3 regions of the Lederbergia sp. B243.17 genome follow, and region 1 is predicted to be linked to each of the others. Evidence: riboswitches for the same ligand, from Rfam matches in the RefSeq annotation. Region 1 holds a riboswitch; each other region holds the start of a gene.
The links. Region 1 has a riboswitch for thiamine pyrophosphate ahead of tenA (thiaminase II). Riboswitches for the same ligand answer to the same signal wherever they lie in the genome.
Positions count from the first base shown of each region.

Region 2: it holds a riboswitch for thiamine pyrophosphate, as region 1 does, so the genes downstream of both, AC0TWI_RS02895 (thiamine phosphate synthase) here and tenA (thiaminase II) in region 1, are expected to answer to the same signal.
Region 3: it holds a riboswitch for thiamine pyrophosphate, as region 1 does, so the genes downstream of both, AC0TWI_RS00900 (ABC transporter substrate-binding protein) here and tenA (thiaminase II) in region 1, are expected to answer to the same signal.

Region 1 covers NZ_JBWBKF010000059.1:969-4,251, reverse strand. The annotation lists gene thiE (thiamine phosphate synthase) at 1-28, opposite strand, end outside; gene thiD (bifunctional hydroxymethylpyrimidine kinase/phosphomethylpyrimidine kinase) at 9-848, opposite strand; gene thiM (hydroxyethylthiazole kinase) at 845-1,651, opposite strand; gene tenA (thiaminase II) at 1,655-2,344, opposite strand; TPP riboswitch at 2,454-2,562, opposite strand; gene AC0TWI_RS11145 (DUF2500 domain-containing protein) at 2,712-3,086, shown strand; gene AC0TWI_RS11140 (aldo/keto reductase family protein) at 3,153-3,283, shown strand, end outside.
Region 2 covers NZ_JBWBKF010000023.1:37,662-40,944, reverse strand. The annotation lists gene AC0TWI_RS02905 (thiazole synthase) at 1-359, opposite strand, end outside; gene thiS (sulfur carrier protein ThiS) at 360-563, opposite strand; gene AC0TWI_RS02895 (thiamine phosphate synthase) at 570-1,160, opposite strand; TPP riboswitch at 1,247-1,354, opposite strand; gene AC0TWI_RS02890 (hypothetical protein) at 1,523-1,933, shown strand; gene AC0TWI_RS02885 (long-chain-fatty-acid--CoA ligase) at 1,994-3,283, opposite strand, start outside.
Region 3 covers NZ_JBWBKF010000014.1:40,686-43,968, reverse strand. The annotation lists gene AC0TWI_RS00910 (ABC transporter permease) at 1-382, opposite strand, end outside; gene AC0TWI_RS00905 (thiamine-binding protein) at 382-672, opposite strand; gene AC0TWI_RS00900 (ABC transporter substrate-binding protein) at 686-1,678, opposite strand; TPP riboswitch at 1,769-1,878, opposite strand; gene AC0TWI_RS00895 (TIGR01777 family oxidoreductase) at 1,937-2,830, opposite strand; gene AC0TWI_RS00890 (hypothetical protein) at 2,943-3,283, opposite strand, start outside.

The DNA of each region.
Region 1 (3,283 bases):
GGACGTCCCTAATTTGTGTGGATGGCATCTTTAATTTCTACCCCCTGATCAATAGCTTGCCGGTGTCCCCAGTGGTTCGTCGGGCCATGTCCATGTCCGATCCCTAGTCCATTTGAAATGGCGGCTTGGATAAAAACTTTCGCATCCTTAACAGCGTCCGGTACTGGAGCACCTGCAGCGAGCCGGGCTGTAATGGCAGCTGAAAAGGTGCAGCCTGTTCCATGTGTATCCTTCGTATCAATTCTCGGTGAAACAAGATAAAACTGCCGGCCGGTCCTGTCAAGATATAGATCAGCTGCTGATTCTTCGTCGTTCAAGTGGCCGCCCTTTAGCACGACGGCTTGAACGCCGAGCGTGAGAATCTTTTCGGCCGCCTGGATCCTTTCGCTTTCTGACAGAATCGGCATGCCCGTGAGCAATTCTGCCTCGGGAATGTTGGGTGTCACCATGTCAGCGACTGGCAGGAGCCGGTTTACCAACGTGTCCACTGCTTCTTCCTGCAGGAGAGGCTGGCCTCCTTTCGCAATCATGACGGGATCGACGATGACGTTTGGCCATCGATAGCGCCCAATCGCCTGTACAGTTTCCTCGATCAGGCCAGCATTGAATAGCATCCCAGTTTTTAAGGCGCCTATTTGGAAATCCTCACCGATTGCATCCAGTTGCTTGCGCAGGGCAACCCGTTCCATCGGATAAACCCCGCTTACTCCCAATGTGTTCTGCGCGGTGACAGCTGTCAGGGCAGAGGTGCCGAATACGCCAAGCTCCTGGAAAGTTTTCAAATCTGCTTGGATGCCGGCCCCGCCGCCGCTGTCCGATCCGGCAATCGTCAATCCAATGCTCGTCATGACAGCACCGCCTTCTCTACTGTGACCCGTGCCGCCTTTTCAATTGCTTCAGGAGTAATGGAGTAAAGCGAGTTCAGGAAATGCGGGATGAAATCTCCCGGACCTTCTGAACGGGCTGCCGCTTCTTCTCCCGCGATGCCATATGCGGCGAGTGCTGTCACAGTTCCCGCAAATGGATCGTCCGCTATGCTGATGAAGGCGCCTGCGACACTGCTCAACAAACAGCCGGAGCCGGTGACAGACGGGAGAAGCGGGCTTCCGTTCTCTACTTCTGCATAGGACCGGCCGTCCGTAATGATGTCCGTTTCCCCGGTTACGGCAACGATGGTCTCATATTTCAGCGCTATTTTTCTAGCCAGATGCCCAATATCGAGATTACCTTCTCCGGCATCAACGCCTTGCGCTTCCCATTTCGCTCCGGCAATTGCCGCGAGTTCTCCGGCATTGCAACGGATCAGCGCCAGCTTGACCTTCCCGATGATCGACATTGTTGTGGCTTTACGGAAGGAGGAAGCGCCTGCTCCGACAGGGTCCAGCACTACCGGGACTCCATTTTGATTGGCTCCTTTCCCGGCAAGAATCATTGATTTTACCGTTTCTTCCGACAATGTGCCAATGTTCAGTGACAGGCAGGAAGAGATGCCGGCAATTTCAGCTGACTCTTCCGCAGCTTCAGCCATGACAGGGGAAGCGCCAAGGGCGAGCAGGCCATTTGCCTGAAAGTTGGCGACAACATAATTGGTAATACAGTGGATGAGCGGATTGCGGGAACGCAGTTCGCTAATTAGTTTCGGTTGAAGCATCAGTTACGCCCTCCCTTCAGCGAGAACATCAGTGCATACACGCCAATTTTGCTGTTTCCAAGCCATCTCCCAAAAATTCCACTCATAATAGCTGCTCTTTTTGAAATGCTCTTTCAATAGCAGACGCTTTTCAGGTGAGGCGGCTTCGGCGAGCTCATTCATCCGGTTGATCTGCTCCTTCACTTTTTCAGCAAACCATTCGGATCCATAAGTCCCGATCCACCGTTCATAGATCGGGTGTCCAGGTTTTGCATCCTTCAGCCTTTCGCCAATCTCATAATAGAGCCAATAGCAAGGGAGGAGGCCGGCGAGTATTTCTGCCAGGTCCCCATCAGCACAGCGGTATAAATGGGATACATAGGCATACGCATTTGGAGCTGGTTCAAACTCTTTCAGCTCCTGTTCTGTCACATCGAGCAGGGTCATGAAGGATTCATGCAGGCTCAGCTCGGCTTCACAAGTGGCAAGCGCATGCTCTGCAAACGCCTTTGTCACGGCAAGATCCGGAGATTTGGCAGCCCCGTAAGCCTGTACTTTGGCAAAGTGGCTTAAATAATAGGAATCTTGTTTCACGTAAAACCGGAAAGTATCGAGCGGCAAAGTACCGTCCGCAATCCCTCTCACAAACGGGTGGGTAAAGCTCGCCTCCCACAAATCATTGCATTCTCTGCGTACTTCTTCACAGAAAGTCAACACGTCATCCCCTTTTCCAAAAATAGTCGATCGGGATAAAGGGCAGAGGAAGGAGGATAAAAAAAGCTGCTCCCCCTGAAAGAACGGGAAGCAGCATTATGCTTGAAAAAAATATGCGCCTCCACTTCCCTACGCTGGTATCATCCAGATCAGGTTCCAAGGGTCCGCGCCTCACATGCGCGTCTCAGCCTTTCATAAAGGCTCCCCCAGCGGTTTGACAAAAAGATGAAATTGTCCTCTTGAGTATATCATATAGAAAGATTTCAGTAAATTTTCTTACGCATCTTGTTTGGACAATCCGAATATTGAAACTTTTTTAGTCTATAATCAGTAAAAGAACAAATGGATGGCAGAGGAGGAGATGGAATTGGATTTTCATTATGGCGGCTTTACCTTTGTTGAATTTTTGATGCCACTGATGTTTTTGCTAGTATTCGGGCTTATTCTTTTTTCGATTATCAGGTCAGCGATCCAAGGTGCAAAAAATCGTAACTCTCCCCGACTGACTGTTCCGGCAATCGTGTCTGCCAAAAGAGCAGAAGTGAGTGGGGGGGCAGGAGATATGATGGCTTCCACGGACTATTATGCCACGTTTGAAGTGGAGAGCGGAGACCGCTTGGAATTCGCGGTCAATGGGAAGGAATACGGCCAGCTTGCGGATGGGGACATTGGGAATCTAACGTTCCAAGGGACTCGGTTTATTGGCTTCTCCAGAACGGGGAAAGCAGGTTCAAATTCTTGACAGAAGCTCCTCTCGTAAGGAAAAATATAGGGTGATAGTAAATATTCTGAAAATGGGGCTGATAAAATGAAGTATCGCAGACTGGGACGAACAGGTTTGAAAGTCAGTGAAATCAGCTTGGGCAGCTGGCTTACATATGGAAAGTCAGTTGAAGATAATACTGCCGAAAAGATTATACATAAAGCATATGATCTTGG
Region 2 (3,283 bases), on a different contig from region 1:
AGTTCACAGGCCTTCGCAGTCTCGAACGGATCCGGCAGAAGAGTCTTGTCACAACCGAACACTTCGACCTTGACCATATGGCAAAGACCCGAAGCCTTCGCCAGCTTTGCAATCCTTACTGCCTCTTCAGCTGTTTTCGCCCCTGCAGTGTTCGGCAAAAATAGGAATCTTTCCAACTCGATCTCTTCGAGCAGATTGGGCTGCTGCTGATTGTAAATATTCATTCTTCTTACGGCGAAGGTCAATACTTCCGTTTCTGATGCGGCTACAGCCTCTTTTTGGACAGCGACAGACGGAAACTTTCCTGTTCCGAGAAATAAACGTGATGCGAACGTGTATGGACCGATTTTTAATGACATTTAACCGCCTCCTACAAATTGGACTATTTCGATTTTGTCTCCTGCTGCTAGGGGATGCTCATTCCAGCTTCCCTTTTCCAGCACCGTGCCGTTTTGCTCAACAATGGCAAATTCCTTTTTCACCGCTAAAAATTCGATCAGCTCTCCGACAGTCCGGACGTCATCCGGGGATTGGAGTCTCTGGCCGTTGACGGTCACTTCCACGTAATCTCACCTCCTTAAAATAGAGAGTTTGCTAGCTTCTTCAAGCGATTCATCGGGTGGAAAAAACGCCGATATCGCTGCAATGCCAGCTGCTCCTGTCTGAAGAACATCCGCTGCGTTTTCCGCATGGATGCCGCCGATGGCGATAACCGGGATGGCGGCAGACCGGACGAGCGCCTTCAATTCCGCCAATCCCCTTGGTGCGTGGCCCGGCTTTGAATCGGAAAGGAAGACATGGCCGTAATAGAGATAATCTGCACCTGCCTCCTCCGCCTGCTGGGCAGCTCCCGCCGAATGGACGGATTGGCCGATTCTCAGCCCAGGAAAAGAGCGCTTCAGCTCCGGGATGCCTTCCATATGCTCAGGAAGATGGACGCCATAAAGCCGGTATTTGTGGGCTATCTCAGGAAAATGGTGAACAATCAGCCTGTTTGGAGGTATTCCACTCTTCAGAAAAGTCTCCACAAGCGAGTCCGTCTCCTTCTCGGAATATCGTTTTTCCCGAAGATGGATCCGGTCCACCCACGGCAGAAGTTTTTTTGAAAATGCTGCAAGCCGCTTCTGCTCCCAATTATCATTCGTTACTGCATGGATCATCGCCGCCCTCCTTTTTTTGCATAATAAAAACCACTACTCTTCAGAAGAATAGTGGTTGGCTGCACGAAAAAAAACATCAGGATATACGTCCCCATGCACCACTTCCCTCCGCTGGCTTTAACCAGATCAGGTTCGAAGAGTCCCAAAGTCACACTTTGATCTCAGCCTTTCAAAAGGCCCCCCTAGCAGTTATTGAACTATGAAGTTGTTTCAAAGCCATCGTACCATGTCATTTTTTATTGTCAAGGCTTTCAATAGATGCACTTTACAAATCTGTTTTTGTATTGTGTAATAGGGGTAATGTGGATTTTTGGCGGGGAAGTTTCCCCAACGATGTCCTTGTATGGAGTAGGGGGGAAGGCATGTCAACAGCTTATCTTTATGTTACAGCTTCAGCACTGGCTGTCGTTGCAATTTCAATCGTGTTCAAGATTTTCATAGAAAAATTAAAGCAGCAGCCTGAACAGCAGTCGACGTTGCAGCGCAACTTCTTTATCGGCGTCGCGATTGCCGAAATCGTGCCGATTGTGCTTGTCATCTTCGCGATGATCAATTCGGTCCCGGCACAGGATATCAATGAGCTGCTCATCCCGGCTTTGCTCATTGTTATACTAATGACGTTTGCCCCAATTTTGGTCCTGATGCAAACAAAAGTAGATGTACCGAAAGAAGCGGAAGCAGCCATTACCGTATTCCGGCCAATCGGAAGCATGATGGTTTCCACGATACCGCTCATCTCGCTCGTCGGCTTGTTCCTGTTGCTGCCAAGATAAAAAACCGGAGGATGTTCTCAGAAAGTCAGATCTGACTTTCCGAGTGCTCCTCCGGTTTTTTTAAGCTTCTTGAAGCTTCCTCCATAGGATTTTCCCGCTGCTCGTTGTCGGGAACGTGTCGTGGAATTCGACAATTCGCGGATACTTGTAGCTCGCCATCTTTTCTTTCGCCCAATTGATGATGTTCTCTTCCGCTATTTTCCCTTTGTATTCATCGTTCAAAATAATGAGTGCTTTCACTGTCTCACCGCGCACTTCATCCGGTGCTCGGACGACGCATGCCTGCTGGACAGCCGGATGGCGATACAGAACCGACTCAACCTCAGTCGGCCAGACTTTGTAGCCTGCGGCGTTGATCATCCGTTTTACGCGGTCGACCATAAAGAAATAACCTTCTTCATCCATGCGAACGATATCCCCGGTCCGAAAAAAACGTTTCCCCTCAATCGTCAGATGGATCGCCTCGGTTTCTTCCGGCTGATTAAAATAACCGGCAAACAGTTGCGGCGCATGGACGATCAGCTCCCCCTCTTTCCCTGCACCGAGCTCCTCACCAGAAACCGGGTCAATGATCCGGGCGTCGACACCGAATGACGGAATGCCGAGACACTGTAGCTTTGGACGCTGGGGCGGATTGAAATGGGTGTGGGACATCGTTTCCGACAAACCGTAACCTTCCACATATTCAAGTCCCGTCCAATCTCTCAGCTTTCTCCCGACCGCCTCCGGCAATGTCGCCCCGCCGCCGCCAACAAGTTCAAGAGAAGAGACATCATAGTCTGCCAGATTAGGATTTGCGAGAAAGTCGATCAGCATCGTACTGATATTAATCCAATGAGTGATGCCAAATGTTTCGATCGCTTTTGCTGCGTATTCCCGGTCCCACCTTGTCAGCAGGATCATTGTGCTGCCCGCAAGAATCGGATTAAGAGCGCTGTGGACAATCCCCGTCACATGGAAGAGCGGAAGCGTCGTCAGTACAGTCGTGTCGGGTGTCATGTTCATCCAGTGGAACGCGCCCGTGATGTTCGCCTGGATGGTCGCATTCGTATGGATGCAGCCCTTAGGCAGACCGGTTGTCCCGGAAGTGTAGGGAATCATCGCGATATCGTCGCTTTCCCCGGAGTATTCAGACGGGGAGAAGCCAGCCCGAAGCGCCGTTTTCCACTCAATCACATCCGGCCATTCGGCTGTCTCTGCCATCGCTTCAGCAGGAATCATGCCAAGTGCTTGTTCCGCTCCGGTATAATCGGAATAGGCTGCCGTCATCACATACTCCAGAGGGGTGCCGCTTCTTAAAGGCTCCAGCTTCTGATACAGCTCCTGCCCGGCAAAAGCGAACCGTATGTC
Region 3 (3,283 bases), on a different contig from region 1:
GCGTGATGACGATCAGTTTTGGCAGCATGCCGAAGCCGAACCAGATGACGAGCAGCGGCGCAAGCACAATGATCGGCACATTCTGGGTCAGGATCAGCAGCGGATAAACAGCTTCCCGCACGCCAGGCAAAAGGTGAAGCAGGACGGCGGCTGCAATGCCGATCGAGCAGCCGATCACAAATCCGGCTACAGCAAGCCAAATGGTCGAGCCCATATGAGGCAGGAAACCACCGAAGCCCTTGACCCCTTCCTGCCAGATTCCGCTTGGTGCGGGTAAAAGCCAACTTGGTACATCAAACTGCCTGACAAGCAATTCCCATAGAAGAAGAACCGCGGCAACAACGGCTGCCGGCTTGCCTGCTCTCTTCCAAAACCCGGCCATCAGCGGTATTTCACCGTCAGCCCCTCCATGGTGAATCCTTCTCGGCTAGAGGCAATTTTCACTTGGCTGAGCACTGTATCAATGCCGAGTTCTTCCATGCGCGCATGCATCTTCTCGATGATACCGAGCAGTTCGGACAGCTCCCCTTCCATCGTTGTCTCCAGCGGATTGACTGCATATTTCACCCCGGACTCCTGAATGATCTTGATTGCTTCATCCACAAAAGGAATCGAGTCTTCCCCGTTTTTCGTTTTCGGTATAATTTGTATGCTTACTAGTGAATTAGCCATTATTTCTTCCTCCTTATTCGGGTAAAAATTCATTCGTAAAGGCGCTGTCGACATCAAGTTCCCGATCAAGCAAATCGTTTTTCATCATCCAATCGGTATATTTCTGCCAGACTTCCTTTTTCTGCTCTCCCCATCTCGGGGCATCGTCTTTGTATTTATCAGCAAGCCACTTTTGGCTGCTTTTCACAAGTTCAGGATCAAGATCCGGCTCTGCATCAATCAGGATTTCCGCTGCTTCATCCGGGTTTTCAATCGCAAACTCGTAGCCTTCTGCAACAGCCGCCATAAATGCCTTGACCAGTTCAGGATCTTTCTCGATCAATTTTTCATTTGTCCCGATCACCGGAGTATAATAATCCAGCTCTTCAGCGTAGTCGATCAGATAAAGCATATTGATATCTTCATTGCGCCGTTCCGCTTCAACTCCCGTCCAAGCATAGTATATCCAGGCAAAGTCGATATCTCTTTTAACAGCCGTAAAAAAGTCGGTATCCCCCATGTTGATCATCTCAAGCTTGCCCGGATCGCCGCCGTCCTGCTCCATGATCGTCTTGAGCATTGCCTGCTCAACCGGGGCTCCCCAACCTCCATACGTCTTCCCTTCAAAATCCTTCGGACGGGTAATGTTTTTATCAACAGGTGCAGCGAAGCCCGACGTGTTGTGCTGAATTATCGCGCCAATCGAGACGATCGGCACATCCTGGGTCCGCGCTTCTGTCACAGATTCCTGTGTCGTAATCCCGAAATCGGCCTTGCCGGATGCGACAAGCTGATCAACGCCGGCCTCTCCCGGCAGGATGATGTCGGCATCAATCCCATGCTTCTTGAAAAAGCCTTTTTCTCTCGCGACGTAGAGCCCAGTGTGATTCGTATTCGGAGTCCAATCAAGTACGACAGAAACCTTCCTCTCGTCAGACTTTCCGGACGACGACTCCTCCTGTTCTTTTTTCCCGCAGCCGGCCACTAATAAGAGCAGGGCAGCAGTGAAAAGTAGCCATTTCTTCATCTTTTTCCTCCTTAGCGTGAAGGGGAGTTTGAACCGCAAACGAAAAGATGCCCAGGTGAGTAACCTGGGCATCAAAAAGAACACTCATTCATAATCGAGTCGTATGTTCCCTTCGCTGGTATGAGCCAGAGCAGGTTCAAAGGGTCAATGTCTATCGGACACTCTCTCAACCGGCATCACCGGTTCCCCCACATTCCTATATATTTGTTTGACAATCCTATTATAACAAAGTTTCGCCAAATTGCCAGAAACGGAACCCTACTGCAGGCTTTTCTCCAAAGCCTGCCCGAGAACAGGATATTGATAGGAATAACCATGTTCCGCCGCCTTTTTCGGGATCGCGCATTGTCCGGCCGTAAGCATGACGTTCATTTCCCCGAGCAGAAGCTTTAATACAGGGGCAGGTACAGGCAGCCAGTGGGGGCGGTGCAGGACGTTTCCAAGCATTTTTCCAAACTCCTGCATCCGGACAGGCTGCGGGGCAGTCAAATTGAGAGGGCCAGTTATGCGGGAGTTTTCAATAGCGAAACGGATCAGCCCTGCGGCATCTGCCACCTGAATCCAGGAGATCCACTGCCGGCCGGAACCGATTGTCCCGCCTGCGCCGAGTTTATACGGAAGAGCCATCAGCGGCAAAGCGCCGCCATCACCGAGCACGATTCCGAGCCTGGCAAACACGGTCCGGATACCAAGAGGTTCCGCTTTCGCCGCTTCCTCTTCCCATTCACGGACGACGTTTGCCAAGAAATCATCCGCAGCCGGCCTGTCCTGTTCCGTGAACCTTGCTGTTTCCGACATTCCGTAATACCCGACCGCCGAAGCGTTGATGAGCACCTCCGGCTTTCTTTCCAATGCTGCAAAAATACGAATCACCTCGCGAGTCGCGTCCATCCTGCTCTGGAGAATCCGCTTCTTCTTCGCCTTCGTCCATCTCAAGCCATTGATCGAATCTCCGGCAAGGTTGACGAATGCATCCACTTCGCCGAGATGTTTCTCCGGAATGCAGCCTTCCTCAAGCCACTGGACATAACCCGGTTCCTTCGCCCGCTCTCGGCTCCGGGTCAGAATTACCACTTGATGGCCGTTTTCGTTCAGCTGCCGCTTCAACTCCGCCCCGACAAAACCGCTTCCGCCTGCAATCGCAATCCGCATTTCCTATCCCTGCCTTTTTCTTCATTATAACGTCGTGCGGGAGGACCGCAATGTTTACAGATAGGAGAAAATAAAAACGGCCGGATCCAAGCTTATCGGATCCGGCCTTCGCTTATAAGGAAATAGATTGCAGTTCTTCTTGATTCATCGGCTTCAACGTATAGCCGAGCTCTTCCAGCTTTCCAATCAGCTCTTCGCATACCCCGCAGTTGGCGACGATAAAAGAGCGGTCCGTCTCCACAGTGTCCTTTACGGTTGAAAGCATTTTAAATAGGGATGCGGTCTTTTCGTATGTTTCGTCTCTCGGCAGTTCCTTCAAAAGCTGTGATGTTTCCTCTGTGAATGGCAAGATCCACAGTTCGCAATCAAGCGGCAGCTCAAGCATCTCGCTGAACACGTCCATTTTTTCCATCGGTGTCCGCAATGTATAGTCAGTCAGTTCATAAACACTCA